2 linked regions of the Rosistilla ulvae genome follow. The protein of the gene in region 2 binds, or shares a complex with, the protein of the main gene of each other region. Links are inferred from orthologs where the notes say so. Each region holds a gene or a part of one and is shown on either strand. Other genes may lie near its edges. The genes, in order: mnmE and mnmG.

Region 1 (14,555 bases), 4.7 Mb from region 2 along the record:
ACGAACGTGTATGCAAATGGTCCAGCCGCACGTCTCAACGAACCAAAATTACGTTCCGCACGAATCTTCTTTCAGGCAACCGCGTTTTGACGCGATCCGGTTTCCAGGACGACGAGCACAAATGCCTGGCGAGAAGTTGGAACGATGCCGTGCTCAACGGACGAAATTTTGTACTTCGTTGACATAGCAATCTTTGTGCCAGTCTCGCGGTACTGCAGCTTTCAAATCAGCAGAGAGCGTTGCGCATTAGGCGACGGCAATGCGAATTTAATTGACACGTTATCGAAGGCCACACGCGACGACGTTGGATGTGCATACGTCGTTTGCAACCGGTGCCTGCTAAGTGTGCAGCGTTACCGGTTGCGCCACTTGTTAGGCGCGACATGTAACCGTCGCTTGAACGCGCGGTAGAAGCTCGACAAGTCTTCAAAGCCACACTCAAAGGCAATCGAGACAATGGTTCGATCGGTTTGCTTCAGTAGGTGACATGCGTGCTCCACCCGACGGTCGGTTAGGAATTGCAACCAGGTTTGACCTGTCGATTGTCGAAACAATTGCGTGAACCGACGGCGGCTGATTCCTAGCTGCGCTGCAGCCGAATCGAGATCGGTTGCTTCAAAGAAACGGCCATGTAATTGTTCGATATAGTGCGCCACCGCTTCGGCGGCCCCTGCAAGTGGTGTGGGTGGCTGGCGCGGTGGTGGTGCCTTTGCGTTGTTGCCTGCCAATGTGCCTAGCAACTGCATCGTTAGACCCACGATCGTTAGGTCGCTCCCTTGCCGAGGGATCGATTGCTCATAAAGCATTCGTCGCAGGGCATCGCGGATTCCGGGCAACGCGAGCTTGTTGATCGGTCGTACGCCCGCTTTACACCAGTCGGGCGAGATGCCTTGCCAGGCATAGAGTTCCGTGGCGATGCAGATCCCGTAGAGCGAAAGTGGGAACTCGGGAGCATCGATGATCGTATGTTCGCATCCCGGTGGGATCACGATCGTATCGTCCGCCTGGCACCCGACGTGGCAGTGATCGATCTGGATCTTTCCAGATCCCTGCATCACATGGAAGATCTCCGTGAAGGGGTGGCGCGACGGTTCCATTTGGAAGTCGGCGGCGTGATGACTTTCCAAAACAAACACGCCACAGGCGGGGATCGTCACCTCGACCGGACGCGTTTGCTTTTTCACTGGTCAGCCTCGTCGAAGGTTTACCGATCGCGAGCGGTCACTTGCCACCGCTCGCCCGTCACTCGGCCTCCGCTGACCACGGTCGCATGCGAATGCAAAGCGACTGTCGGGCAGATATGCCGAGGGATGGCGATCACGATATCGCCGACTTGCATCGAAGCGGCAGCTGGCGTTTGCAGGACCAGGTGTTCCTCGCTTTGGCCGATCGGTTGAGCATCGGGAAGGTCGGGGAACTGGAATCGTTTTTCCAACTGCATCTCTGCGGCGATCGATTTGTGGCCCAGATCGATGCAGACCTTCCCTTCCCCCGGTTTGCTGATCACGCGGGAGATCAACGCGGCGGCGATGTTCATCGGAAGATCGGGGTGGGCGTCTCCGTACCCAAAATCCCACAACAGCGTGGTCCCGGGGCTGAGATGCCAGGAAGTTTCCGCAGCCCAGATGCCAAACGTCGGCGATCCACCGACGATGATCCGCGGCGACGGATGTTCCTTCTCGTGCAAGGCGACTTTGCCGAGGATCTCTTTGACTTTGTCGGTCCGCTGTTGCAGATCGGGATCGTGCAGATGGCCGTCGTAAACGTGCAGGCCAGCAAAATTCAGTCCCGACAGCGAATCGATGTGCGCTCGCAATGCATCGCTTCGAGCGCCCAACGGGATCCCGGTGCGATGCATGCCACAATCGATATCGATATAGACATCCAAGGGAGCATCGGCGTCACCACACTTTTCATTGATCGCGTCGGCAGCTTGCGGGTCGTCGGTGAGGACGGCGAACTTTGTGTTGGGGAAGTCTTCGATCAAAGTAGCCAAGCGATCGAGCTTGGGGCCGACCAATTGATGAGCGATCAGGACCTCGCTGGCACCGGCACCGGCGGCCATTTGAGCTTCGGACAAGGTGGCCGCTTTGAATTTCGTGATCCCCGCGTCGACCTGCATCCGCGTGACTTCGGGCATCTTGTGCGTTTTGACATGCGGAAACAGACGGTCGATGTGCTCTGCACCGCCGACGATTTCGATCATCCGATCGATGTTCTGTTGGATCTTTTCGGAATCGACAAGCAGCCCCGGAGATTCCACGCCGTCGAGGCCTTCGATATTTTTCCAATTCATGATGTAAGCCTATAGGAGAAATGACACGATCGATGATCGGTGAGCCCGTAGACGCGCAGCGTGCGGCCCACGATCAGCGTAACGTCCGATGGGGCGGACGGGAACCTAGTAGACGGGAGGTTTCAACGCATTGTGACCGACGGCGGCAGGCTTTATGCGGCCACTCGCGATGAGCGGCTGAGCATTTGTGTCAAACCGGCGCAAACGTCGACGACTTCGATCGCACGCATCGACCAGTTGTCGGCCGAGCGCCGCTGCCGACTGGTACCGTCGAAGCGAGCCTTTTGGATCGAAAGATGTTCGGGGCCATAAGGGCCCGACAACTCCGGCCGCGTCGGTCCGTGTAGCGTGACGCAGCGGGTGCCGACGGCGACGGCAAGATGCATCGGGCCGGTGTCGCTGCTGAGAAACAGCTTCGTATGTTTCAAGACCGCGGCCAACTGGACCAGCGACGTGTCGGCTGCCAAGACCGCGGCGCCATCGGAAACCTGGCGAATCTGTTCGGCCAATTCGCGTTCGCGTTGGCCCGCCCATACGATCAGGGTCGGGATTTTGTGTTCGTTGCGAAGCCACGCCGCGACCTGCCCAAACCGCTCCGCCGGCCACATCTTGCTGTCCCAACCGGCTCCGGGATTCATAATCACGGGGTTGGGATCGCCGACGGTTTCCGTCACATGCTGTTTGGCCCAACGGCTGACGTCGTCGGGAATGTTCAGGTTGAACTGCGGCTTGCCCGGCACGATGTCCAGCGGTCGCAGCAGTTCGGCTTGGGCGTCGATCACGTGAAGATCGGGATCGCTGTCGACGGAGACCGTGTTCATCCATGGGGCTAGTTCACGGCCTCGCGGTTTGGCAAATCCGATCCGCAGCGGCGCATTGCTCATCCATCCCAAGGCGGCGCTTTTGGTAAGGCTTTGTGGATCGAGCACACAGTCGAACGGTTGCTGGCGAAGCTGTCGACGCATCGCCATCAGATCGCTGGGAGTGCGGAGATAGCGTTTGGGAACGGAGATCACGCGATCGACGTCGGGGCAGATCTCAAGGAGTTGCCGGGCCGCGCAGGAAACCGCCCACGTGATCGTTGCGTTGGGCATCGCCGCCTTGATCGCCGCGGCCATCGGCAGGGTTGCGATGCAGTCACCAATCGCGGACAAACGCGAAATCAAAATACGGTAGGGTTTGTCGGACATGCGATGCCTGTGGGAAAAGCGAGTTGTGGAGCGAGATGCGTCGGCTATTTCTTTGCTGGTTTTTTTGCCTCTGCGGGCTTGCCCGCCGGTTTCTTGGCAGCTTCGCCCGACGGTGTATCGGCGTGTTTGGCAGCTTCTTCAAACGAAACGGTTTTCAGTTCTCCCCCTTGGGATGCATCCAACACGACCGCCTCGCTCGATTCGTTCATCAGATCTGGTTGCGGTGGCGCACCGGGGACGATCGGATACCCATCTTCGAATCGAGTTTGAGCGTTGAGGTCGACGGGGGGCCGCAGTGGCGATGCGCCACTGGAATGGGAGTGGTCTTCCTTGTGGGACGAGGGGAGATCGCGTCCGGCCAAACGCGTACTTTCTCGCACGGTGCCACTTTCAAACGGTCCAACGCCCAGGACCCATGTGTCGCGGGAATCCGATTCGCTGCGTGAGATCCCCGATTGCCAGACCGCTTTGCGGGTTTCACGATCGTATGCAAACACCGCGATTTTTGCAGACGCTTCGTTCGACTCGCGGCGCGCAAACGAGATCTCAGGAATCGTGGGAACCGGTGGCGCTTCGGCGACCAGGGACGCAGCGGTCGACAATGCGTTGCTAGCGGGGATGCCGTAGCTGACTTGGTAGCCATCGGCACCAAGCGTGCCGACCCGAGCTTCGATGATCAGTTCCGCTGTTTTGCGGTCTTCTTCCAGCAGACAGCCCGCGGCGATGATCTGCTGTCGCAGCGAACTGATGATGTAGTCGGAGTTGACGAACAGAATTCCTTTCACCGCCGCCAGATACGTCGTATCGAGATAGACCTTTTTCCCAGCCAGCGGACGAAAGTCGATCGCCGATATGCTGCGGTCGACGGCGTCGGACAACAACAGTTGATCGGTTGCGGTTCTTGATTTTGTTGTTCCGCATCCCGTAGCCAACGAAAGTGCCAATACCCCAATGAGCGTTGCGACACGACAGGAAAATTCGAGGCGAGCATGCATCGTCGTTGTTTTTAGCGAAGCAGTGATGGTAGGAGGGGAGCGGGCGGGACGGGATGCGAAGCGAAGGAAGCCTGGCAATTCGCATTCGGCCTGCGGAGGGCAGCGACACAGATGTCGACGGCGACCGCAGGTTCCATTTTTTCGATGCGGCAATCGCTATCGACTCTGTGGTGCTTGGCCGAGGGGAGCGTTACCGTTTTCTTGAGCCATCTTGGGGGGCGCCCCCGCGTTGAACTTGTTGCGAATGATCTTCCAGTCCGACGGTGGCGAGACATCGATGAAGTTCTGACCGAAGATTCCCTCCATCGCTTTGGAAAACAAGTTTCCGTTGCGTTGCACGTCCGCAAATTCGTAGACGTCGCGTTCGGGGTTGTTGCGTTGATCAAAGTTGGGTGGGAACAGGACCAACGCCTTGGGCAGGAATTGCTTGGCGTCGATGATGATCATCACCTTCATGAATTCAGCGCGGTCCTTTTGATGTTTGGGCCACGCTTCCAACCAATACTCCCCTTGTTCTTTTGGGGGCAGTTCTTGGAGCCAATACCGGTTCTTCATCTCTTGAGCGTTCAGGTTGAAGACAAACGGCAACGGGCTGGAAACGATCTGAGTCCCTTGCATTTCGGGGGGCAGTTCTAAGATCTCGCACTTCTTGTTGGCGCGATCAAATTCCAGCAGTTCCTTGCCGGTACAGACCCACCAATCACCCGGTTGGTTTGCTTCCTTCTTGTAGATCGGCGCCTTCTTGTCGTCGAAACCGTTGAAGAACAACATCTCTTCGACGCGGTACATACCTTGCGCGGGAGCTTGGTATTTGACTTCGCCGCGAGCCCAGGTTGCGTGGATTTCTTTAGGTGCTTGCAAAGGGCGGAACTGCCATCGCTTGAAACTAGCCGACAACCGCTTGGTCGAATTGCTGGACGATTCCCATGCGGTTAACAGTTGGTCCAACCGGGCTTGTTGTTCTGCCGACAGGGCAGGAAACGGTTGGCCGGTTGGTTGCGCGTTCGCATTGGGGGTTGTGGCAGGTTGCGGCTGCCCCGGAGTCGCTTGCTGGGCTAGGCAGGTCGCCGCTGACAGCAGGCCCAACAGGCCGATCGATCGAATCAAACGCATCATCCGTGACGCCCTTTGAATGGTAGTAGGTGGTTTAGCTTTTCTGGAGATCAAAGCGGAACATTAGCAGATCGGTCCACGTTTCCGAAGATCGATTGCTGCCATCTAAGGGGACGATAGTCGAATCGATAGGGTTGTTGGAATGGCAATTTGCGGCCCATGCGGTCCCTTGGTACGATGCCACGCTTCTATGTTCACCCTGCATTTGACGGGGCCAATTGGCCGACCGCCGTGTTTTTCCTGAAGGAACCCCATGCCTGTATTAACTAAACACAAGATTTTGGTCTTCGTCGGGGACATCTACGAGGATCTTGAACTTTGGTATCCGAAGCTGCGTTTGATCGAAGCGGGAGCAAGGGTGGTGGTCGCGGGGCCCGCAGCGAACACGAATTATGCTGGCAAAAACGGCTATCCCTGCACCTCCGACGCGGCGATCGACGATATGGATGCAGCCGATTTCACCGGTTTGGTCGTTCCCGGTGGCTTCATGCCCGATAAACTGCGCCGCGACCCGAAGGTTTTGCAGATCGTTCGCGATTTTCATGAAGCGGGGAAACCGATCGGGGCGATCTGCCATGGCGGTTGGATTCCGATTTCCGCCGGCGTCTACAAAGGTATCCGCGTCACCGGTTCGCCCGGGATTAAAGACGATCTGATCAATGCCGGTGCGATTTGGGAAGATGCCGCCGTCGTGATCGACCGCAATCATGTCACCAGTCGACGCCCCGACGACCTGCCCGATTTCTGCCGCGGGTTGATCGAAGTGCTGACAGCTGGATAGGCGATGTTGCTAGCAAGTCGCTATTTGCCGATGCAGAATTCGCTGAAGATGCGATCGAGAATATCATCGGTGTAGACGACGCCCGTCACCCGGCCGATGGCGTCCAACGCGAATCGAAGCTCGGCCGCGACCAGTTCTTCGCCCAATTGATGCTCGATCACCTGTTGAGCATTCGACAGGGCATCGCTCGCTTGAACGAGCGTTTCGCGACAGCGCACCGCAGTCGATGAAACGGTGCTCGATTCGACAGCATCGGACGATTGCAGCCGCTGGCCAATCTGCGTACGCAGGTCGTCGATGCCGAAAGTGGTCAGGCTGCTGGTCAGCAGCCAGTCGTCGTCAACCCAATCGGGCAACCGCTGGCAAGCATCGCGTTTGGTTCCCACGAACAGCATCGGTTGACTGCTATGGTTTCCGGGCTCTCGCGGCGCCAGTTGCCACGGCCGCAAACTCTCTTGATTCAGATCGATGCAGACCAGCAACAGGTCGGCCTCTTGGTGCGCTTGTTCCCCCAATGCTTGAGCTTGTTGATTGATCGCATCGCGGGCCTGTTCGATGCCGGCGGTATCGATCAAACGGACCGCGAGCCCACCGCAGTCGAGCGTCTGTTCGACACAGTCGCGCGTCGTCCCGGCTGTCGCCGAAACGATTGCAATCTCTTCGCTCGCCAGTGCGTTGATCAGACTGCTTTTGCCAGCATTGGGGTCGCCGCGCAGCACAACCTGAGGCGCCCCGGTCGAACCGCTTCGGAACGTCAGCTGGTCGGTGATCGCTTCGACCTGCTGGCAAATCCGTTGGATGTTCGTCGAGAGTTCGTGTTGCGAAATGAATTCGATATCCTCTTCGACAAAGTCGAGTCCCGCTTCGAGATGAGCTAGCAAATTCAGCAGCTCGGTTCTCAGCTGGTTCAGCGGTCCGGAGAGGCCGCCGGACAGCTGCCGCAGCGCGGCGTCGAGCGTCCGCTTGTCGTCGGCATCGATCACGCCCAAGACAGCTTCGGCTTCGGTCAGGTCCAAGCGCCCGGCCAAGAAGGCTCGCATGGTAAATTCGCCCGGTTCAGCCATACGGGCACCATGGTCCAATAACCGCTGCAACGCTGCGTTTAAGATCGGTTGAGCCCCGGGCAAGTGGATCTCTGCGCTTGGCATCCCGGTGTAGCAGCGGTCATCGGGCCAGAGCAGAATGCTAGCGTCGACCTCTCCCAGCGGCTGCCCCAGATCCAGCCGCGCCTGGATTCGCGAGGCGCGGTCGGGAAACGGACCATCCGACGCGCACAACGCGTGCAAGATCCGCGTTGTGTCGGGGCCGCTGACGCGAACGATTCCGCGAATCGCTCCGCCGGGCGGAGATGCTATCGCGGCGATCGTTTCTTGAGTCGCAAACATGATCCTGGCTTTCTCACTTGGAAATTGCTTGGCGACGGAGGTTGGTGAGGCCGCAATCCGCCGGGCAATTCCAATACTGCTATTGTCTTATTATTCACATCACAGAAGAATTCAGCGGTCAACCGCACCGGAGCCGTCACCGCATGAACCACCACCAATCCAGCAACCCGTTCGCCTATCGGCGTCGACGGCGTTTCTCCGGTTGGCCCTGGTGGGCCGCGATCGGGATGGTCGCCGTTTTGACGGTCTTTGTCGTGCCGCGCGTCTGCAATTGGTTTTTGTTGAACCAGCTTACCCAAGGCATCGACGATCTTCCATTGGGATCCCAGGCCGAAAGATTGCAATCGATCGGACATTTGGGTGTCCCAGGGATTCCCGTCCTGGTTCAATCGCTGTCGCATCGCGACCGCGGCGTGGCGCGGGCTTCGTTCGAAGTCCTGAAGTCGATGCAAGACGCGACGATGCAGAAAGGGCCTGTCAGTGGAGCCGCTTGTCATTTTGAATTGACGCGTCAAATCGCCGACCGATTGCCCGAGATACCGCCGGATCGCTACCCTTGGTTGACCGATCTGTTGAACCAAACGTTGCTCGATACGTTGGATATCGACCTGCAACGCGCCCAGACCAGTTATCGGTTGGCGACGTCGCTGTTATCGCAGATCGGTTTGCCCGACGACGCGGTTGCAGACGAGCCGACTCTGGTAGCATCGACCCAACCATTGCCCGCTGCAGCGATGCCCGCGGGACCACCGCAAGCGTTGGATGTGGCACTGACCGAGGAATCGGAGTTCCTGCCTAGCGTTCAACCACTCGCTTTGGATTCACCCGGTTCGCCCGCCGTTTCAAGAAACGGGCTCGATGAAAATCTGTGGGTCGATCCCACCGGTCGCCCCCGTCCGGCCGCACCGCCGGAGTTGGTGGAAACCAGTTCGCTGGAGCCGGAGATGTTGGCTAGCAGAACCGCCCCAAGTGACGCTGTGGTGACGCTGCCGATCGGCGGCTCGGCCCCGATCCTTTCCGCAGGCGGATATTCGACCAACGGTGCGTTGGAAGCGTATTCGACTCGCGCGGTGATCGATCTTTTGTCGAGCATCCGCAAACCGTTGGCTCAAGCCGCTCGCAGCGAATTGATTCACCGCGGGTTTCGACCGGCCGATCTTAGCCTGGCGATCCGTTTGGCTTCGAACACCGCGGCGATCCGGATGACGTTGATCGATGAGATTACGAATCGATCCGATATCGACCCGCGTCGTTGGTTGCTTTGGTTAGCCGAGGACGCGGAACGGAGCGTTCGGATGCGGGCGCTGTCTGCGTTGGGAACGATGAACGATCCGAACGTCGCAAAAGAACTCCGCACGCTGCTATCGACCGAACAGGATCCAGCCGTCGCCGCTCGGATACGCCAAGCTTTGGTGCGCTAGCGTTCTTGAAGATGGATCGTCCGGGATCGATCGTCGGGCAAATTGGATTGTGTTGGCGCTGATCAGCCGTCACGCGATTGCCGTTTGTCGCTTTCGTTGGCCCATTGAAGTTGGCGAGTGACGCTCAGCCCAACAAGTGAGTGGACGATCCGGATCAGTATCTCGCTTCCGCACTCGGTAACGTAAGTAAACCGAAGACCTGCTAGCGCCCGGTTGCCTGGAGAACTGGACCTTAGCGATTCGCGACGGGGACATCCAATGAAAAAACGGTAAGCCCACGGGATCGCTCGTACGATTAACCGGGACAAACCGTTTGGAAGATAGGGATATCTCGTGTCGATCGTACACGAAGTCCGATCGACGCTCGTCCTGCAACGGGTTTAGCTGCCGTAAGCTGACTTGAAAAACTCTGCCTTTTCCTTTTGCGTTTCCGCTTCGGAAAGGGCTTCGTCGGCGGCAGCTTCCAGCTCGCTTACCTTGGTCTTCAGTCCCGAGAGGTTCTGTTGTTCCGCGGCCTGAGCCTTTTGCATCTCTGCCAGTTGAGCTTCCAGCTTTTTCATGTTCTCTTCGACCTGCTTCAACTGGGCGTCGCGTGCGGCGATCGACGCAGCGACCTTTTCCGCAGCCGCGGCTTCGGCCTCCATCGCTTTGCGTTTTGCTTCGGCCGCAGCTTCCGCAGCCGCTTGGGCTTGAGCCAATTTAGCCGCCGTGCTTTGGAACGCGACGAATTCGGTATTCAAGCCTTCGAGACGCTGTTGAGCGGTCGCTACGTTTGCGCGAGCTCCGTCGGTTTCGGTTTTCGCTTTTGCCAAACCAGCCGTTGCCGCGTCCAGAGCTGCCTTGGAATCAGCGATCTGTTTTTCGACAACTGGGACCTGGGCGGTGTTCTGTTTGATCGCAGCCGCAAATTTCGCGACTTCCGCTGGCTGGGCCGCTGCCTTCTTGGTGAGCTCCGACAGCTTTGCGGCGACTGCGGTTTCTTCGGCCTTCGCGGCGGCGACCATCGGCGTGACAGCTTCGACGGCCTTTTTAAATTCGGCGACCTTGGCTGCGGCTGCCACGCGAGCTGCTTCTTCCTTGTTATCGGTCGCGGTGAGCGCCTTCTGTTTTGCCGTCAGGTCGGCATTCTGTTTGTTCATCGTTGCCAACAGCGCTTCAGCTTCCTGACGCGATTTGGAGACCTCGCCGATGTCCGCGGCATACTTGGCCACGACGGCGGCTTGCTTTGCACGTTCGGCTTTGGCAGCGTCACGCGTGCCCGCCAGATCGGCGATCTGTTTTTGGCTGGCAGCCTGCGAAGCGGTGTTGTCCGTTTTTTGCTTCTCCATCGCAGCGATCTTGGCATTCAATTCCGACAGTGCTTTGTCGGCGGCTGCCTTCGTTGCATTGGCCGCAACCAGTTGTTGGTCGAGGGCGGCCTTTGCATCGGTTGCCGCCTTGGCTTCGCCCTGCGCCGATACCAATTGTTCGTTCAACGACTTCTTCTCAGCTTCATCCTTGGTGTCGGCAATTTGTTTTTGCAACGCGGCGACGGCAGCATTTTTGGCGTCGACGGCAGTCTGAGCCGCGGCAACTTTCGGGCTGAGATCGGCGACCTGATCGGTCCCCTTTTTCTGTTCGCCCTTCGCTGCGGCAACCTGTTGCGTCGCAACCCCGATTGCGGCGGTGAGGTCGGTCAACTGTTTGTTGGTTGCCGCCAGTTTGGTTTCAGCCGCTTTGAGTTCGGCTTCGGTCTTGGCCTGTGAATCGGCCGCGCTCTTCTCCGCAGCCGCGGCGTCAGCTTGCAGCTTCGTCAGCTCTTGAAGCTTTGCGTCGGCGGTGACCTTGGCTTTGGTCGGCGCGTCCATGTCAGCGGCCAGTTTAGCAATCGCAGTATTCACGGTTTGCAATTCTTTGCGGGCGGCATCACGTCGCGCGGTGGCGTCGGTCATCGCTTTGTTGTTGGCCTGCATCTGCACGCTGGCGTCCTGCATTTGTTTGGTCAACGCAGCGACTTTCTGTTTAGCGTCGTCCGATCGCTTGGTTTCGGCAGCTTTCTGAGCTGTCAGATCGGCCAACAGTTTTTCGGCAGCGGCTTTGTCCGCGGTCGCCTTGGCGAGTGCCGCTTTGGTTTGTGCAAGTTTGGCGACCGCAGCGTCGTGTGCCGCTTTGGATCCGTCGGCTGATTTCTGAGCCGCCGCTTGTTTCGCTTCCAATGCCGTCAAAGCCTTCTGCAATTCAGCGACCTGCGCGGCTTGAGCGCTCTGCTGTTGTTCCAGTGTGGGAGGATTGGGGGCGATCTCATGTGCTTGCTTGGGATCGGCCACACTCCAGATGACGGTCCGTCCCGACCAATCTCCACCGACAATTTTGCTTCCATCGTGGGTCAGCGCGACTTCCAACGCGGGTTCGCCAAACGCGGGCAGCGTAGCAATCGCACCGCCGTTGGCGTCCCACAGTTTGACCGTGCGGTCCTTGCCACAGGTCGCGATTCGGCCGTCTTTGGCCATCATGATGCCGGTCACGCTGTTGTGCGCTTTGAAGCTTTTCAGCTGTTTCCCTTCGGTCATCTCCCACAGCTTGACGGTTCCGTCTTCGCTGCAGCTGGCCAGGACATTGGAGTCGGCTCGCCACGAGACGCCTCGAACCGCCGCGGTATGACCGATCAGGTCCAAGTACAGCCGCCCGGTGTCCGCTTCCCAGACGTGTAGACCGCCGGAACGATCACCCGAGGCGACCAAGATCCCATCGGGACTGTAGTCGACACAGTAGATCCAATCGGTGTGTTTTTTCAGATCGAACAGCTTGTCGCCGGTCGACGTGTCGAAGATCCGCAGCATCTTCTCCGGACCACCCAACGCGATCCGCGACATGTTATCGTTCATATCGGCACCAAATGCGGTGTCCAATTCATCGCCGACGCGGAACAGTCGATCGCCGGTTTTCACGTCGTAGACCGCTGCAACCCCCAAGGATGAGTGCGTGCCACCAGCGACCATCAGATAGGCGCCGTCGACGCTGAAACGGATCGTTTGCGGAACACCTTCGGGGAACGGCAGCACACCTTCCAGCTGAGCGGTGTCGGTGTTGTAAAGTGAGACTTGACGTTGGCCACCCACTGCAATCAACGGTGCCCAGGGACTGGTTGCGATCGCCGACGCCGCAGCGCTGCGTTGAGTCGTGATCACAGGAACCCGCCAGACCGATTCTGGCATGGTGATCACGTCGGGCTTTCCGCCCGCATCCATCGCAGTGAAGGTCAGCGAAGGGCCTTTCTTTTTCTTGGCCTTACTGCCGCTGTTTTCCAGTACACCGCCATCGATCCAGTTCTTGATGATGTCCAATTGCTCTTTCGGCAGCGGCTCCGAATTCGGAGGCATCACAGGCGTATCTTCGTGAGTCATCACCTGGTACAGCCGGCTGCTGCCCGAATCCCCGTCGAATACAACTTCACCGCTGCCGCCACCTTCCATCAACGCGGCATAGCTGTCGATGGCCAGACCACCCTTGGCATCGTTCGCGTTGTGGCACTTCAAGCAGCTCTGCCGAAAGATCGGTAGAACATGATCGATGTAATTCAACTTCGGCTTGTCGGTCGGCTTTTCATCGGCAGCGTGCAAAGTGCTAAACGACGAGGCGACTAACAGGAGAAAGGAGATTCGTTTCATGGCGGCGAATGCATTTAGGTGGGGAGGGAATCATCCGAACCAACCTCACCGCGCAACAAGCGGGCACAGTGGGGGCGGATCGGCGATATCGATGTAGTTTCGCAGCGCATCGCTCACCCCGAAACCGGAGTGCTGCCCGCCAAAGCGATTGTCGATGGCGGGCATTCGCACGACGCGTTTGCAAACGCCGCAATGGGCGGCGTAGTATCGATCTATTCTACACGCGGATCAGTGATTGAAAACAAATTCCCGGCTGTTTAGCAAAGCCCAGAAAATGTCTTCGAGTCCTTCCTTGGGAGAGGGCGATTTTCCAATGGTCGCCAACAGTTCGGCCTTTTCCGTGTCGGTTGGCTTGCGAGCCAAGCAACGGATATAGAGCCGATCGAGAGCTTGTTCGGGAGTCGCATCGCCTTCCAGCAATTTGTCGATCACTTTGCCTTGAGTGATCTTGCCACTGGTGGTGTTGCTGTTAAGCAGGTGCAAGGCTTGTGAAAGCGATGGATCGGTCGACGCTTCACAGTCGCAGACGGTATCGCGTGGAGCACGGCCGAACGTCGTCAAAAAGTAGGTCGATGTGCGACCATCGGCGATTTGAACGGCTCGGGCTCCCAGTGGAAGACCGCGGAACTTCTCGTTGGTGTCGGTTACCTGACCGATGCAATCGAGCAGCATTTCAGCAGGGATCCGGCGAACCGTCGCATAAGCGAAGTTGCGTGTGTCGGTCTTGTTGCTTTCGTTTGCCGTTGCGCTACGTTGGTACGCTTCGCTATTGCAGATGTCGCGAACGAGCTGGCGGAAGTCGAATTTATATTCACCCAGCTTGGTTCCCAACATTTCAAACAACTCTTGGTTCGAGGCGGGATTACTGATTCGGACGTCATCGACGGGCTCTACAATTCCGACGCCCATAAAGTGAGCCCAGACGCGGTTCGCGATGCTGGTAGCAAAATAAGGGTTCTCTGGACTGGTCAACCATTCGGCCAGCACAACACGGCGATCTTTGCCCTTGGTGTCGGCAAATTCACCACCCAGAAATTTGGGTGGGCTGACCTTGTTGGTGACGACGTGTTTGACTTCGCCGCTGCCACGGTTGTAGATGATTCGTTCGCGATAGTCCTCTGCACCTTTGCTGCCGACTTGGCAGAAGAACGCGGCAAAGCTGTAGTAATCGTTTTGTGTCCAACGATCGAATGGATGGTTGTGACACTGGGCACACTGAGTGCGGATTCCCATGAAGACTTGGGCGACGTTTTCCGCTCGCTTGAGCGTGTCGGTTTCGATTTGGTAGTAATTGGTTGCTGGGCTGCTGAACGTACCACCGGTAGCCCCCAGCATTTCGCGAACCATTTGGTCGATGGGGACATTGCGAGCGAATTTGTCGGTCAACCATTGGTTGTACAGGAACGCCGACTTGTAGCTCACTTGGTTGGAGCTTTTGATCATCAACAGCTGAGCGAATTTCATCGCCCAGATCTCGCTGAATTCTTTGCGTTCTAACAAGCGATCGATCAACTCGGACCGCTTTTGCGGCGCGGTATCGGTCATGAAGGCATGGTATTCCTCTTCGGTGGGCATCTGGCCGGTTACGTCCAGCGTGATGCGACGCAAGAATTCTTCGTCGCTGCACAAACCGCTCGGTAGGATCCGCAGTTGGTTCAGCTTCTTGCCGACCGATTGATCGATGTAGTTGCCGGTGATCTGCGGTGCTTCGTACTTCAGGTTTTCTG
Region 2 (14,546 bases):
CGACCTTCCTTAGGCAACGCCTCGCTCAAATCGCTGGCCAACTGCTGAAGCTCGCTCACCTGCAGCGACATCAACGACTCGACAGAATCGACCTTGCGGCCCAAGACCTCCTGAAGCGTCCGGATCCGACCGATCCACTCCCCCTTCTCAATCCCCTCTTGTAACCACTGTTCAGCAATAGTTGGCATCAGGCTTTCTCCTTCGATTCGCAATGCGTCGGCGACCGCTGTCCGCAACTGGTCGCGAGTCACTCGGTCGGTTCCGCTGACCAGATAGCGGAGGATCGTTTCGAGACTAGACAACCCCGTCGCTGGAGGGAGCAATTTACGAAACAGTCGCAAAAGCTCTGGCAACCTCTCGGGCAGTTCATCGCGCCCGATATATTTTAGCAGCGACATGTACGCAAAGAAAAGCGATTCGGCACGCAATTCTTCATCCGTGCAACAGCTCAGATCGATCAAAGGCAGGGTGAACGATGGGACATACGGCTGCAGCGATGCAGGAGCATCGATCAATTCCGGCAACGACCGGGCGACATTCCATGGCCGCACACCGTGATACAACACGATCGGGATCACACAGCACAACGGCAGCGAATCGCGCTGCCGCTGGTCCAGCACCCCAACTATATAACGCAACACCTGAAACGAAGTCATCGCGTCGGGCTTCGATTTGTGTTCGAACAACAACACAACCAACGCCTCGCCGCCACCAGCCAACGCGACCTCAAAGACAAGATCCGAAAGGCTCTCCCGCAAGGTTTGATCAACAAACGATTGCTTGGCCGGAACGATGGTATCGAGATCCAGCTCCGCCACGACCTCCGGCGGCAGACGCCACAACACAAGCTGCCGCACCTGATCGATCTCGCCTAAGAACCGGCGAACAAACCGGTCGTGAGGATTGTTGACGGCGTCGTCCGACATCGGTCCAGCCTCCCGTGTCTCACTTGCCTTCGACACCTACACATTATAGGGCAGATAGCAAGTAACACGGAATCGCGGAAACCGAAAACCGACGCCGGTTCTAACGAAAGCTTGCCCGGGGCAGAGCGGCTTGCGTGCCTTCGGGTTGCCCTTCGATCGGCTGGAACCCATTGATCCGGCCTTGCGGCGACAAGCCCTGCACCGAGACCGGCACGTCCAACGCATGCACGCCGACGTTCCCCGCCTTGTCGGTCGCCTCGACTCGCAAGTAAATCTCGCGAGGCAATTGCGGATCGGCTGGCCAAATGTAACGCCCCGTGTTCGCCAAGCCGGTAGCGATCGTGGTCCAGGGACCGTCGAGCGAATCGGAGAAGGCGAGGCTGATCGGGCGCGGGCCAAAGTTTTCGTCGTTGCAGGCGTAATCGATGATCAACGAACCGGTGTAGCTCTCGTCGCCATAAGTCGCCCCGGTCACCCGAGTCTGTGGCGCCGTGGTGTCGACCAGCACGTAGATGTCCGCTGGATCTCCCGAGACGGGCCGCGGCGTGGTCAACCCATTCGCCGCCACGATCACGATCCGGAATCCAACAATGCCTTCTTTGGACACTTCGATATCAAACGGACTCTGCTTGTCGGGATCGGCATTCCAACGCTGCCAAGTCTGGCCGCCGTCGCGAGTTCCCCAAAGTTCAACCGCTTCGACCCCGCCATTCCCGACCGATTCCACTTCGTAATCGAGACTGAACTGCTTCGACCGCGTCACCCTCGGCGTGTCGTTCAAGGACAACGATCGAGCCTGCCGTTCGCCGCTGGTCTCCGCCGGCGACTGAGTCTCTGCTGGCGTCGACGCACTGACCTGAGTCCCCTGCAGCGGACGGAATGCTTCGCGAGGCGCCGCGGGTCGCTGCATCGACTGGCTTTGCTGCGGCGTGCTAGGAGGCGAATAAGTCGAAGCCGCCGGCTCGGTCGCTGCGTAATTCGGAGTCTGCCCACCGACAGGCGGTTGCTGCTGTTGTTGCTGCAGCGGAGGATTGAGTCCAAAACCTTGCGTATCGCTAACCGCTCGCGCCGTCATCGGGACCGCGCCGCGATACTGCGACGTCGTGGGATGCGTGTAATTGTACGCGGGGTTCGTCGCCGCAACCGGCTGACCAGTCGACGGTGCTGGCGCTGTCGCGGGAGGATAAGCCGGATCGGCGACTGGAGCCGCTTGAGCCGACCGATAGGCTGGCTGAGTGTAACCGGGTGTCGTCGCTGGCTGAGCGTAAGTTGGGCTGCCGCGGAAAGTCGAGCGATCCGAAACCGCTGTCGCAGCCATCCCTGGGCCCGGCTGACGCTGTCCGCTAGCGAACGTCATCGGATTCGATGCCACGCGAGGGCGTTGCACCTGTTCGTTGAAGACGGTCTGGTTGCCCGCTTTGTCGCGGACGATCATTCGCACGTAGACCTGACGCCATTCGGTTTGCGGCTGCCACGTGATCCGCCCCACCAAAGCACCATCCTCGGGACGACGCCCCGGGCGACCTTCGATCGAGATCGGCATCCACTGCCGAACCGCATCGGTCATGTACTCCAACTGCATGTACTCTTCGTCGACCGCCACATCGGTGATCGCATAATCCAACACGATCTGGCCGTTGATATCCGAATCGGTTGTCGCCTGAACCTGCGGATTGGTCGTGTCGACAAACACGCGCAACTGCGGCGCCATGTTGCCGGTCGGATACGAGATCCCGCGAGCATCGATCGTCCGCGTGGAGAACCAGAAATCGCCATCCTCGGGAGCCTGGAACGGGAACCCGCTTTCATTAGCCGGCTGCCGAGCGAAGAACTTCCACGTCTTCCCCTGGTCTCGCGAGACAAATAATTGAACCTCGACCGGCTGGGCCCCCGTCCGCTCGACCGAAAAGGGGATATCAAAGCTGGTGTTGTTCAGGAACACTCCAGCCCCGAAGTCCTGCGTCGCCGGAGGCGTTGCGATCACGCTGGCCTGCATCGCAGGTGCCTGGGCAACGGCGACGTTTGTGCAACAATATAAAGGAATGGCACACAAGACCGCCAACGTTCGGTGAATTCGCTTTTGTCCCATGGATCCCTATCGCTCCGGTCAGATCGGTCGCGAGCTGCGATTTGCACGAGCAAACCGTCGTCGCGAATGCTGATTCTTCCTGTCGCACTCAAATTGCGGGTCGTGCCGGTCACGCACACCCCTTGTTCGGTTCGGCATTTTCAGCGGATCAACTTGAATCAAACACACGGCTCATCTAGGTAAACAATATGTTTGCGGCGGAATACGATTTTGATGTCCTAGTAATCGGTGCCGGGCACGCCGGAACCGAAGCTGCCGCGGCGGCGGCCCGGCTGGGAGCCAAGACGGCCCTGCTGACGACCAACCTCGATACCGTCGGCCAGATGAGCTGCAATCCGGCGATCGGCGGCGTCGCCAAAGGGCATATCGTCCGCGAAGTCGATGCCCTCGGCGGCCTGATGGGGATCGCGACCGATCGGACCGGCATCCAGTTCCGGATGCTCAATCGACGCAAGGGGCCGGCGATGCACAGCCCGCGTGCCCAAGCCGACAAAAAGGCGTACCAGATCGAGATCAAACGCTTGATCGAAGAACAGCCCAACCTCTGGCTGCGGCAGGAAGTCGTCGACGACTTGGTCACCGAAACGATCGACGGACGCACACAGATCACGGGAGTCAAAGTCAAAGGGGACGCGCTCTACCGCGCCCGCTGCGTCGTGCTGACGACGGGGACTTTTTTGCAAGCAATCATGCACACCGGCGAAGCCAAAACCCAAGGGGGCCGCGCCGGCGAAGGGACAACGGCCGGGATCAGCGGCGCCCTGCATCGACTCGGCTTCCAACTGGAACGCTTCAAAACCGGCACCCCTCCGCGGCTGAACGGCCGCACGATCGATTATTCGCAAACCGAACGCCAGCCGGGAGACGACGATCCGCAACCGTTCTCCTTCATGACCGATGCGATCACCACCCCGCAGCTCCCCTGCTGGATCACCCACACGAATGCCCAGGTCCATGACCTGATCCGCGCCAACCTCCAGCGGGCGCCGATGTACAGCGGCCAGATCGACAGTACCGGGCCACGTTATTGCCCGTCGATCGAGGACAAGATCGTCCGATTTGCCGAACGCGACTCGCATCAACTGTTCCTCGAACCCGAGGGCTTCAACACCCAAGAGGTCTACGTCAACGGCGTCTCGACCAGCCTGCCCCGCGATGTCCAAGACCAGATGTTCCGCTTGATCCCCGGCCTGCAAAACGCCCAGATCATGCGTTATGGATACGCCGTCGAATACGATTATTGTCCGCCACAGCAGCTTCGCCCCCACCTGGAGAGCAAGCTAGTCGATGGACTGTTCCTGGCCGGCCAGATCAACGGCACCACCGGATACGAAGAAGCCGCCGGGCAAGGACTGTTGGCCGGCGCCAACGCAGCTCTGACCGTTGCCGGCCGCGAACCGCTGATTCTCGGCCGCGAAGACGCCTACATGGGTGTGCTGATCGACGACCTCGTCACCAGCGGGACCGACGAACCGTATCGAATGTTCACCAGCCGCGCCGAATATCGACTCACCCTGCGACAGGACAATGCCGACCGCCGCTTAACCAAGATCGCCAACGACGTCGGCTTGATCGATCCCGCCCGCTGGCAGCGATTCGAAACCAAACTGGCCGAGATCGACCAGGGAACCCAGTGGCTCAAGGCGGGCCGCATCGAGGGACAACCAGCCGCCAAGTACCTCTGCCGCCCCGAAACGACGTGGCAACAGATCGAAGAAGCAGTCCCGCAACTGCGAGAACTCTCAGCCGAAGCGGCTCAACAGGTCGAATTCGACACGCGGTATGCCGGATACGTCAATCGGCAACAGACCGAGATCGCGCGGATGAACCGGTTGTCGGAAAAGAAGATCCCCGCCGATTTCGACTTCAAAAACATTCGCTCGCTGCGAACCGAAGCTTTTCAAAAATTCGAGAAGGTGCGGCCGATCACGATCGCCCAAGCGCGTCGGATCAGCGGAATCACGCCCGCCGACATCGCCCTCCTTCTGGCTAACCTGGAGTCGCAAAACATGGCAAAAACCAGCAAGCCGGAGCGTCGGCCTCAGACTCCGCCCCCCCAATCGGCAAGCCCGAATTGAGAAGGCCGCCAATCGTCGCAAGCTATTGAAAAGCCGCAGCTTACCCCAAACGAATTCATCTTGACCGGTCACGCGTCTTAGGTATAATTCCCAGAGTTGGCAAACCTGGCAATCAGGGAAGGGCCGGATGCCCTTGCCGAATGCGACCTGTAGGCTGCCCCTATCACGTATAGGCAACGCAACGGGTTTTTGTCGACGAGCCAGATCTGAAGCTTAAGACGTTCCTTCAGCTACCAGACTGTCTCAATCACCCGGTCGTTCTTTCGGACGGGAGCGACGGATTGCCTGGCGAACTCAGGCTCATGCAGGGAGGATGAATGCTATGACCACAAAAACGGTCTTTACCACCGGCGAGGCTGCCAAGATTTGCAAGGTCAGCCAACAAACGATCATTCGCTGTTTTGACAACGGAACGCTCAAGGGCTTCCGAGTCCCTGGCAGCCGATTCCGGCGGATTCCACGCGACCTCCTGTATTCCTTCATGAAGGACAACGGGATTCCGACCGACGCTCTCGAAAGCGGCAAGAAGAAGATCCTAGTCGTCGACGACGATGTCGATTTGGTCGAACTGATCGTCGAAGGCCTGGAGCGCGATGGCCGCTTCGATCTCCGCACCGCCAACAACGGCTTTGATGCGGGGATGCAAGTCAAAGAGTTTCGCCCCGACCTGGTGATCCTCGATGTCATGCTTCCCGATATCAACGGCAAAGAGGTTTGCCAACGCGTCCGCAGCGACCCTGCCATGGACAGCGTTCAAATCATCTGCATCTCGGGCATGATCGAACAAGATAAAGTTCAATCGCTCCGCGATGCAGGCGCCAACGACTTCATGCAGAAGCCATTTGCGATCGAAGATCTGATCGCTCGCGGCTGTGATCTGCTGGAGATCGAACGCAAAGCGGAACACTAGACGTTACCGAACTGTAAGCCAGCGAAATCGGCGATCCACCAGTCTCGCAACCGATGCCCGACTGGATGCCGGACCGACGCGGAATCCCCATGAACCAAACCGGGCTGCTGCCGTCGATCTCGTGGAATAGCTCACGCTGGTGGCTGCCGCTGTCGACCGCCACCGCAAATCAACTGGCTCAACAGTTCCTGCAACCCACCTCCGACGCGCTTCGAGCGCTGTTGGAATCCGATCCCGCACTGCGGATCTGGATGCTGTTGGAATCTGCAGCTTCCAATAACGCGGCTCTCCTTACGCTCAGCAACCTAGCCAACCAGGCTCCCGCTGCGCTCGCTGCTGCATTCCGCGACAGCGACCGAAGAAGCGATCCGCCCAGCGACTTACAGAGCTTCCATCCCCAGTGGTGCGAACTGCACCGCGATGCCACCGCGTGGGATTCCCCCGAGCGATGGCTGCAGGTCACCGGCCCCGCCGCTCCATCGGCTTGGCAACAGACTTGGCCTCGATTGGTCGACGCCACCAACCTCCCGCAAACATGTCCCGATTTCGGCGGCAACAAGCTCGACCTCGCGCGGCTTTTGCAAACCATCGATCGCGCCGCGGCGACAAATGCTCACTTCGACAACGCGCTGAATACGGAAAAGCTCGCGGCGTTAAAAGAGTTTGCTTACGGCCTCAGCCACGAGATCAACAATCCGCTGGCCAACATCTCGACTCGCGCGCAGAGCCTCGCCCGCGACGAAAGCTCTCCCGATCGCAAACGGATGCTCGCCGCGATCGTCAACCAGGCGATGCGTGCGTACGAGATGATCGCCGACGCGATGTTCTTCGCGAATCCGCCGCAGCCGAAGATTGCCGATGACAGCGACCCCGAAGACGTTTCGGAATTGGTCCGCCAGATCGTGGATGAATTCACCGCCAGCAGCGCGATCGACGGCATCGCGATCTCCTCGCAGATCGCCCCCGATTGCCGAGCCACCATCGATCGCGGACAGATTGCCGACGCGATCCGCTCTCTGTTGCGCAACGCCTGCGAAGCGATCCACCCTCCCGGCCAGATCGCCATCGAACTGGTTCGCGCTGACAAAATTCTGCGTCTGAGGGTCACCGACAGCGGGCCTGGCCTGAACGAGCGCGAACGACGGCACGCCTTCGACCCATTCTTCAGCGGGCGTGAAGCGGGCCGCGGACTTGGGCTTGGCCTCTGCAAAGCCCAACGCGTGATCGAACTAGCCGGCGGCCAGATCGCCATCGACAGCAGCCCCACTGGCTGCGTTGCAACCGTGCATATTCCGGCTGCCACGCAGTGAAATACCGGCTCCGGCGGCGTGACGCTACAAGCAACATCGATGTTGCGTCACGGCAGTCACTGCACAACATTTCGCGACGCTTTTGCCTTCTCCAGGATCTGGGCTTCGTCCAACAAACGTCCCGCAGTCAGCGAATCGGGGATCTGGATCTTTGCCGGCACCGCAAATTCGCCATCGGGGAACGAAACATAAAACTCCCCGGTCTTTAGTCTTGGAAAGTCATTGGCCTGCGAACCTTTTCCCGACATCAGCTCCGTCAAGGTTTGCAACGACGCGGGAGAGTTGGCCCGTCCATAAAAATGCGTTGCACAGTTCCCAACGATTTTGGTGTCGATGTCTTTGGGATGCTGGGTAGCAAAGATAATTCCCAGCTTGTACTTCCGAGCCTGCGCCGCTAACTGCCGCATACTTGCCAGACACGATGAACTTCCCTGGCTGGGAACAAAGTCGCGTGCCTCGTCGATCACCACCAGCCCACGCAGAGCGCGGCCGCCCGGCGGCGTCGGATTCTTCTTGATCCACGAGAACAACGTCATCGCCAATTGATTGATGAAGTCGCATTGAGCCGACTTCCCCGGCAATCCGATCAAGCTGATGATCGACAGCCGCAACCTCTCGCTGGCTCGTTCGTCGCCAAACAGCACCGCCGGATCGAGTTTCACCCCGCGACTGCCCAACAGAGGATTCTGGACGATAGCAACCTTTAAACTGTCTGCGATCTCCCGCGCCAACTTCTGCTCATTCTGCACCCCCACCATCGCTCCAGAGGGCAATTCATCGAGCATTTGGGCGTATGCTGGCAGCGAACAGGTCGTGGCCTGCGCTGCAAAAAACGAAAGGGAACGGGACAAGATCCCCGCCTTGGAACGAGCGCGCTGAGACGACTGCGTTGCCCCAACGATCTCGCGCAGCGAACCTTCGACCATTTTCACCGCTTGATCCAGCTCAGCCGGATCGTTGCGAAGCGCCTTGAAGTCGGGGATCGGCTCCAAACACAGCGGGTTGCCATCTTCGCGCCCCGGTGTCCAAACGACCTGCTCCACTCGCTGTGCGAATTGCGCCGCCGCGTCGGCATCATCAGCCCCCCAATACTCCGAAGGCTGATCGCGCCGCTCGTCGAACGTGCACATGTCTTGTGCACAATCGACGATCAGCGAAGGGATCCCTGCCAAGGCCGCCTGTTCAACGATTCGTCGAACCGTCACAGTCTTCCCCGACCCCGCGCCACCAAGCACCAGCGAATGTTTGGCCAGCGTTGGTACGGGCAATTCGACGAGCGTTGACTCGCCAAAAGCCTGAACGCGCATTCCCAGTGGCAAACGGTTCGACCGAAACTCGGGCGACGTACTTACCTTCGATTCGGAACCATTCCTCGGCGACAGATCGGGTGTCGCCTCATTCATGTTGTTGCGTTCCGACGGGCTTGCTGCTCCAACAGAATCTTCCTTCTCTGCTGCCCCGACATCAGCGGGAGTTGTCGAATCGAACTGACTCTGGAACGCCTCGGCTTCGGGATCTTGCGGCGTCTTTGGCGACAAGGAATCGAAGACGTGCTGTGGCACGAGAGCCTCTGCGAGATCGGACATCGCGCTAATTGGTGTCCGCGATTGCAGCCAGCGATTCAAATCGGGATCGTCCTCGTGCAACAGAGTGTTCAATGCTGCAAGCGTCTTCAGTTGGTCGATGTTTAACGGGAACAGTTTCCCTCCCTGCTTCAGCAGCGTGTCGACTAACTGTTGGGTCAGCGCACCTCCCGGCAATGGCTTGTGGCGAACGATGGTGAGATGCCGATAGGAAAGATCACGATCGATTCCGGATTGCGTCATCGCCGAACGCAAGCGACTTTGGAAAGCACGGGCATTTTTCCATTCCAACCCGCGCACGCAGAAGTGCAGCTCCCGACCTCGCTCGTTGTGGAAGACAAATCGCACCCGCGCATGCAACGGCTTGGCATTTGCCCCACCAGCAAATTCACGCTCGACAATGACATCGACATCATTGGGGACTCGATCCTGATGCTCGATCATCAGGCAACGCATCGCCGCGTCATACAGCGGCGCCAACCGCTCATCCTCTGCCTTCTCATCCAGGATCGTCTCCGCATCCACCGCTTCCCGCAACTCTTGGAATCGACCATCGAGACGACTCGACTCCGACCCGTCCGGGCCGGTTCCTTTGGGCTTTGCCTCGATCGAAGAAACCTCCTCGACAGCTTGCTGCGTCAAGAACTTACGGCGGTACTGGTCGCAGACCTTCAAGGCATGTCGAGGCGTATTGTCGGCCAGTTGCGCCAGCGCATCGGAAGTAAACGGCCAAGTGGGATACGGAGCCTTGAAACCGATTTGCCGATAGCCATCGGAGAGCCGCTTGCCGATCATTTCAGCGATCGATCCATCGGAGGTCGGCTGCAGCACGCTTGGTTCATGAAACCGATCCAATTGGCTGGCTAAGCAGATCTCGGGCAAAATGTGCCATGTCGATTCGATGCATGCCACGATCGGCAGCGTCCAGTCGAGTTCGCGCATCGATGCCAGCCCGGCACCGATCTGTTGGACGATTTGGTCCGACGCAGCCTGTTCCTGTTCGGCGACATCCCGAAACTGACGCTGCCCGACTTGATGCACAATCGGATCGAGTTGGTCAAACGCGACCACGGTCGGCCCATTGAGGCTCATGTACCAAATGATTCCTTTAACGATCTCACGCGGCAGTGCAACATCGCGAACGAATCCGAATCCCTGCGAAGCCTGGGACTCCAACTGCTGCCCCTGCAACCACGCGTAACCGACGCTTTGGGTTTCGATGTCCTCAGAATTCAAGCAACAGATCGCCCGAATCGCATCCTGATGCTTAAGCGTATTGGTTTGATGGCGTCCCCCGTTGTACCTCTGCAGGTAACCAAGGATCTTGTCGATGTTCCGCTTCAAAGTTTGCGGACGGTTTTGTGTCAGTGTCGCCAGCACCTCATGCACCGGCCTCTGGGGACACAACAGCTTAACGAAGCGACGCATCAACAGTTCCTGCTGCGTCCTCCCTTCATCGACATCCTGTTGCAATGAATCGATCACACCCTGCAACAACGTTTCCCAAAAGTCGCGAACGTCGGTCATGTCGACCAAAACAAACGCCGCGTCCGCTGCGATCGCCGACCGGCGGAAATCGCCCAACAAATGCGTCTTCCCCGCTCCACCGGGACCGACGATCGGCCAGCCCATAATCCCTGCCCGCGGATTCTGACGAATCTCCGCCAACCGATTCGCAAATTCGATCCTCAGCGGCTCGTGGAGCTTGCGGACATCCGTTGGGTTATCGACCCACACATCTTGCAGCCGGACCGCGCAATCAAAAGTCACGCGCCGCATTGCGTCGACGGCGATATCTACTGCAGTTGAGGCTGGCATGGGCTTGCTCCTTGCAAATACAAAATGTGAGTTTCCTGTCCGCTGATCGTTGTTAATGCAGCATCGCGATCGGCCGTACCAATCTCCAGTGGGTTCTCCAGCCGCATCATCGACAACTCTCCCCGACGCTGCATTGCCAACAGCGCATCATCGACATCGTTGCGTGCGTAAGAGTCCAGCAGCGGTCGCAGCTCCGCCAGTCGCACGCGTTGCTTGAACTGCCCATCGGTCAACAGCAAGCAGGCTTGTTGAATCGCCTCCGGGAGACCGCTTGGGTCTTGCAGGCTGGGCTCCGCAGCAGACGCTTGTCGCACGATTTCTGCAGTTTCCTCCGCCACTCGACGCTGATAATCCTGAGCTTGATGAATCATCTGACCGATCGATAGCGTTTGATCTTGGCTGGCAAAATAACTGGCCAACAGCTGCGTCAGACCGGCGAAGACGTCTTTAATCCGTGGGCTCCGCGTGTCGATCGGTTCGTTCAGATGCTCTTGCACCCACAACCAACCTTCATCGGTCAATTCGACATAGGTCGGCCGGCCGCTCTCTCTCGTCAAGCCTTGCTTCTCCAACAGCTTGCGGTTGCCAGCGGGAGTCGGCTTCACTTTAGCCTCTTTCAGATACAGCCCGCCCCCGGGACTGACCGCAAGCGACCACAAGAACAGCCGTTGCATTGGACTCAATTCAGTCGATATCACGCGCCACCTCAACCTATTGATTTTCAGCAATCCGGAAATTAACGACGTCACGAATTTTCTCGATCGCCAACAACGGGTCGGCGATCACTTCATCATGCGGCAGCCGTAACACCAGATAACCGCTGATCAATAATTCGTAGTCGCGAGAACGATCCTTGCGAAACTCTTCCTCCGTGCTATGGAACCGAAAGCCATCGACTTCCACGACTACTTTACCAGCTCGCCACAGCAAATCCACCACACACGGAGAATCACGAACCGCCAAAACACGTACATTGGATTCAAACATCCCCGCCAGTGATGGATCGTTGGCAAGCGTTCTGGCAAGCAACTGTTCTCCTGGACTGCCCGGATGAGGGCGGCCAAGGATCGGAAAGACCAGCTTCCGCTCGACCGGGTTCTGCCTGCCGGCTAGCCGATCCGCCCCCGGCCTTGCTGCCTCCGCAACGACATTCGCTTCCGGCGAAGTTGCTGCAGCTCCGGACAACGGCAATTGCGGATTCTCGCTTCCAGAACGATGCACATACGGCAACTTCTCCAGCATCCGCTGGCTTGCGATCGCAGGATCGGTCACCAGGTAAACCGCTCCACCTGTTTGATCGGCTACCCATTCACAACCCGCCGCCAATCCCATCATTCGCGGATCATCACACGCTTCGTTCCACGTGGCAGAAATCAAAACCACTAACGGTGATCCCGCCAATGCCGCAGCCAATTGCCGCAACTGCTGCGTCAGTGAAAACTGGGGAACAAACGGCACTTGATTCCTGGCGACACATCTGATCGCCAACCGCAACCATCGCGGATCGACAGCGCGATGAAGCTCGGAACGGCAACCGGCGACCATCGCCTCAACGATCTCGTCGAAGGAAGCATCTTGCCCGCGCCCCGCTTCAGCCGCATGATCGAATGAAAATGTTTGGCGATACCAATTTGGCCAATATTGCAATGCCGCTTCAGCAAACGTTTCAGTGAACGCATGCATCCAATGCGAGCTTTCGGGGACTGAACGCATCGCATAACGTACGATGCAGCAATTGGGATTTCGTTGAAGCAACAGTTTACTGACCGAATCACAGGTCGACATCACGTCATCGACCGCCAGCCCCATGAGCCCCGCAGACAGATCCGGCAACCATTCCAATCGGCTATCATCCATGTGGCAATCCAATTACGTGCATCGTCCCCGCCTCTAAATCGCAAGCGAATCTAGCACAGCAGCAGCGTGCTCTCAACAAATTTTGAACCGCAACCGCAGCGATCTCAAACGCCATATAATCGTTCTCATTTCCCGACTCCGTTTATACAAAGCACCCAACAGTTGACCGCGATCCTTGGAATCTCCGCTTTTTACCACGACAGTGCGGCGGCACTTATCGTCGACGGAGTGATCGTTGCGGCGGCGCAGGAAGAGCGTTTTACGCGGTGCAAGCACGACGCAAGTTTCCCTGAACATGCGATCGCTTTTTGCCTGGAACAAGCCGGTCTCTCGCGCGCTGATCTCGACTACGTCGTCTTCTACGAAAAGCCGTTTGTGAAGTTCGAACGACTGCTGGAGACCTATCTGGCGGTCGCTCCCGCGGGCTTCCGCAGCTTTGCCGCCGCGATGCCGGTCTGGTTAAAGGACAAGTTATTCATCAAACGCAGACTGCGGCGAGAACTCGCCGACGCGCCCAAAGCCAAGCTGATCTTCACCGGGCATCATCAGAGCCACGCGGCGAGCGCCTTCTTCCCCAGCCCGTTCGAAGAAGCGGCCTTCTTAACGCTCGATGGCGTTGGCCAGTGGGCCACGACAACTTGGGGCGTCGGCCGCGGAAACAAACTCCAAACCGATCACCAAATCAATTTCCCGCACTCGCTGGGGCTGCTCTATTCCGCGTTCACCTATCACTGTGGATTTACAGTCAACAGTGGCGAATACAAGCTGATGGGACTGGCACCCTACGGATCGCCGATCTACGCCGACAAGATCCGCGAGCATTTGATCGACATCCGCGACGACGGCAGCTTTTGGATGGACATGCGTTTCTTCCAATACTGCCGCGGACTGACGATGACCAATCGTCGGTTCAGCGACCTATTCCAGATCGCGCCGCGCCAGCCCGAATCGGAATTCCAGCAGCAACATTTCGACATGGCAGCCAGCGTCCAAGCGGTCACCGAAGAGATCGTGCTGGCGATGGCCAGGCACATCCATCGACAATCCGACTGCAAAAACCTGGTCCTTGCCGGAGGCGTCGCGCTGAATTGCGTCGCCAACGGGCGGCTGTTGCGAGAAGGACCCTTTGAGCGCATCTGGATTCAACCGGCTGCCGGAGATGCGGGAGGCGCACTCGGTGGAGCACTGTTTGCTTGGCACCAACTGCTGAAAAAACAACGCACCGTCCAACCGGACCAAGATTCGCAAGCCGGCAGCCTGTTGGGCCCCAGTTACACCAACGCCGCGATTTCGCAGTTCCTGGATCGACAAGCGGCTCGCTACACGCAAATCGATGACGACCGAGAACTTACGCGCCGCGTGGCGGAACTGCTGGCTGAAGGGAAGGTCGTCGGCTGGTTTCACAATCGGATGGAGTTTGGTCCGCGAGCGCTCGGCGCTCGCAGCATCCTGGCCGACGCGCGTGCTCCACAAATGCAGTCGATCCTGAACAACAAAGTTAAACGCCGCGAGAGCTTTCGGCCGTTTGCACCGATCGTACTTCAAGACCTGGCTTCGGAGTGGTTCGACATCGCTCCGCAGCACGACAGCCCGTACATGTCGTTTATCACCACCGTTGCGAAATCGAAACGAACGCCACCCCAAGACGATCCAACTAACCTTCCCTCCGATCAGGGAACGGAGCCCGATGCATTATCGCGCAGGCTCAACGGGCCGCCGCGCAGCCGCGTTCCCGCGGTCACCCATGTCGACGATTCGGCGCGACTGCAAACGGTCGATCGCGTCCGCAACCCGCGACTGCATCAACTGCTGACCGACTTCTACCAACAGACTCAATGTCCGGTCCTGGTCAACACAAGCTTCAACGTTCGCGGGGAACCGATCGTATGCACTCCCGAAGACGCCTACCGCTGCTTTGCGAAGACCGAGATCGACGTCTTGGTTCTAGAAAATTGCATCGTGCTCAAATCCGAGA

The links.
Region 1: the proteins of mnmG (region 2) and mnmE are in contact, whole or in part, in a solved structure (PDB 9HIP), measured with the Escherichia coli proteins. The link is inferred for Rosistilla ulvae from one-to-one orthologs.

Annotation. Positions count from the first base shown.
Region 1 is NZ_CP036261.1:5,113,239-5,127,793, reverse strand. What follows is about bases 5,579-8,477. They hold mnmE (tRNA uridine-5-carboxymethylaminomethyl(34) synthesis GTPase MnmE), read right to left. Parts: upstream 7,761-8,477; coding sequence 6,396-7,760; downstream 5,579-6,395. Other genes in these bases: EC9_RS18010 (HEAT repeat domain-containing protein), read left to right, coding at 7,904-8,477; EC9_RS18020 (type 1 glutamine amidotransferase domain-containing protein), read left to right, coding at 5,848-6,375; EC9_RS18025 (TIGR03009 domain-containing protein), read right to left, coding at 5,579-5,597. Also shown: EC9_RS18045 (helix-turn-helix domain-containing protein), read right to left, coding at 354-1,184; EC9_RS18040 (D-TA family PLP-dependent enzyme), read right to left, coding at 1,205-2,296; EC9_RS18035 (glycosyltransferase family 9 protein), read right to left, coding at 2,449-3,486; EC9_RS18030 (DUF6655 family protein), read right to left, coding at 3,531-4,367; more of EC9_RS18025, read right to left, coding at 4,638-5,578; more of EC9_RS18010, read left to right, coding at 8,478-9,181; EC9_RS18005 (c-type cytochrome domain-containing protein), read right to left, coding at 9,562-12,828; EC9_RS18000 (DUF1549 domain-containing protein), read right to left, coding at 13,057-14,555. UniProt on the Escherichia coli protein: Exhibits a very high intrinsic GTPase hydrolysis rate. Involved in the addition of a carboxymethylaminomethyl (cmnm) group at the wobble position (U34) of certain tRNAs, forming tRNA-cmnm(5)s(2)U34.
Region 2 is NZ_CP036261.1:456,607-471,152, reverse strand. Bases 2,759-5,648 are described here. They hold mnmG (tRNA uridine-5-carboxymethylaminomethyl(34) synthesis enzyme MnmG), read left to right. Parts: upstream 2,759-3,203; coding sequence 3,204-5,093; downstream 5,094-5,648. Other genes in these bases: EC9_RS01775 (response regulator), read left to right, coding at 5,416-5,648; EC9_RS01785 (hypothetical protein), read right to left, coding at 2,759-3,015. Outside these bases: EC9_RS01790 (Rpn family recombination-promoting nuclease/putative transposase), read right to left, coding at 1-926; more of EC9_RS01785, read right to left, coding at 1,027-2,758; more of EC9_RS01775, read left to right, coding at 5,649-6,003; EC9_RS01770 (sensor histidine kinase), read left to right, coding at 6,057-7,313; EC9_RS01765 (ATP-binding protein), read right to left, coding at 7,370-10,714; EC9_RS01760 (hypothetical protein), read right to left, coding at 10,693-11,388; EC9_RS01755 (endonuclease domain-containing protein), read right to left, coding at 11,426-12,571; EC9_RS01750 (carbamoyltransferase family protein), read left to right, coding at 12,734-14,546. UniProt on the Escherichia coli protein: NAD-binding protein involved in the addition of a carboxymethylaminomethyl (cmnm) group at the wobble position (U34) of certain tRNAs, forming tRNA-cmnm(5)s(2)U34.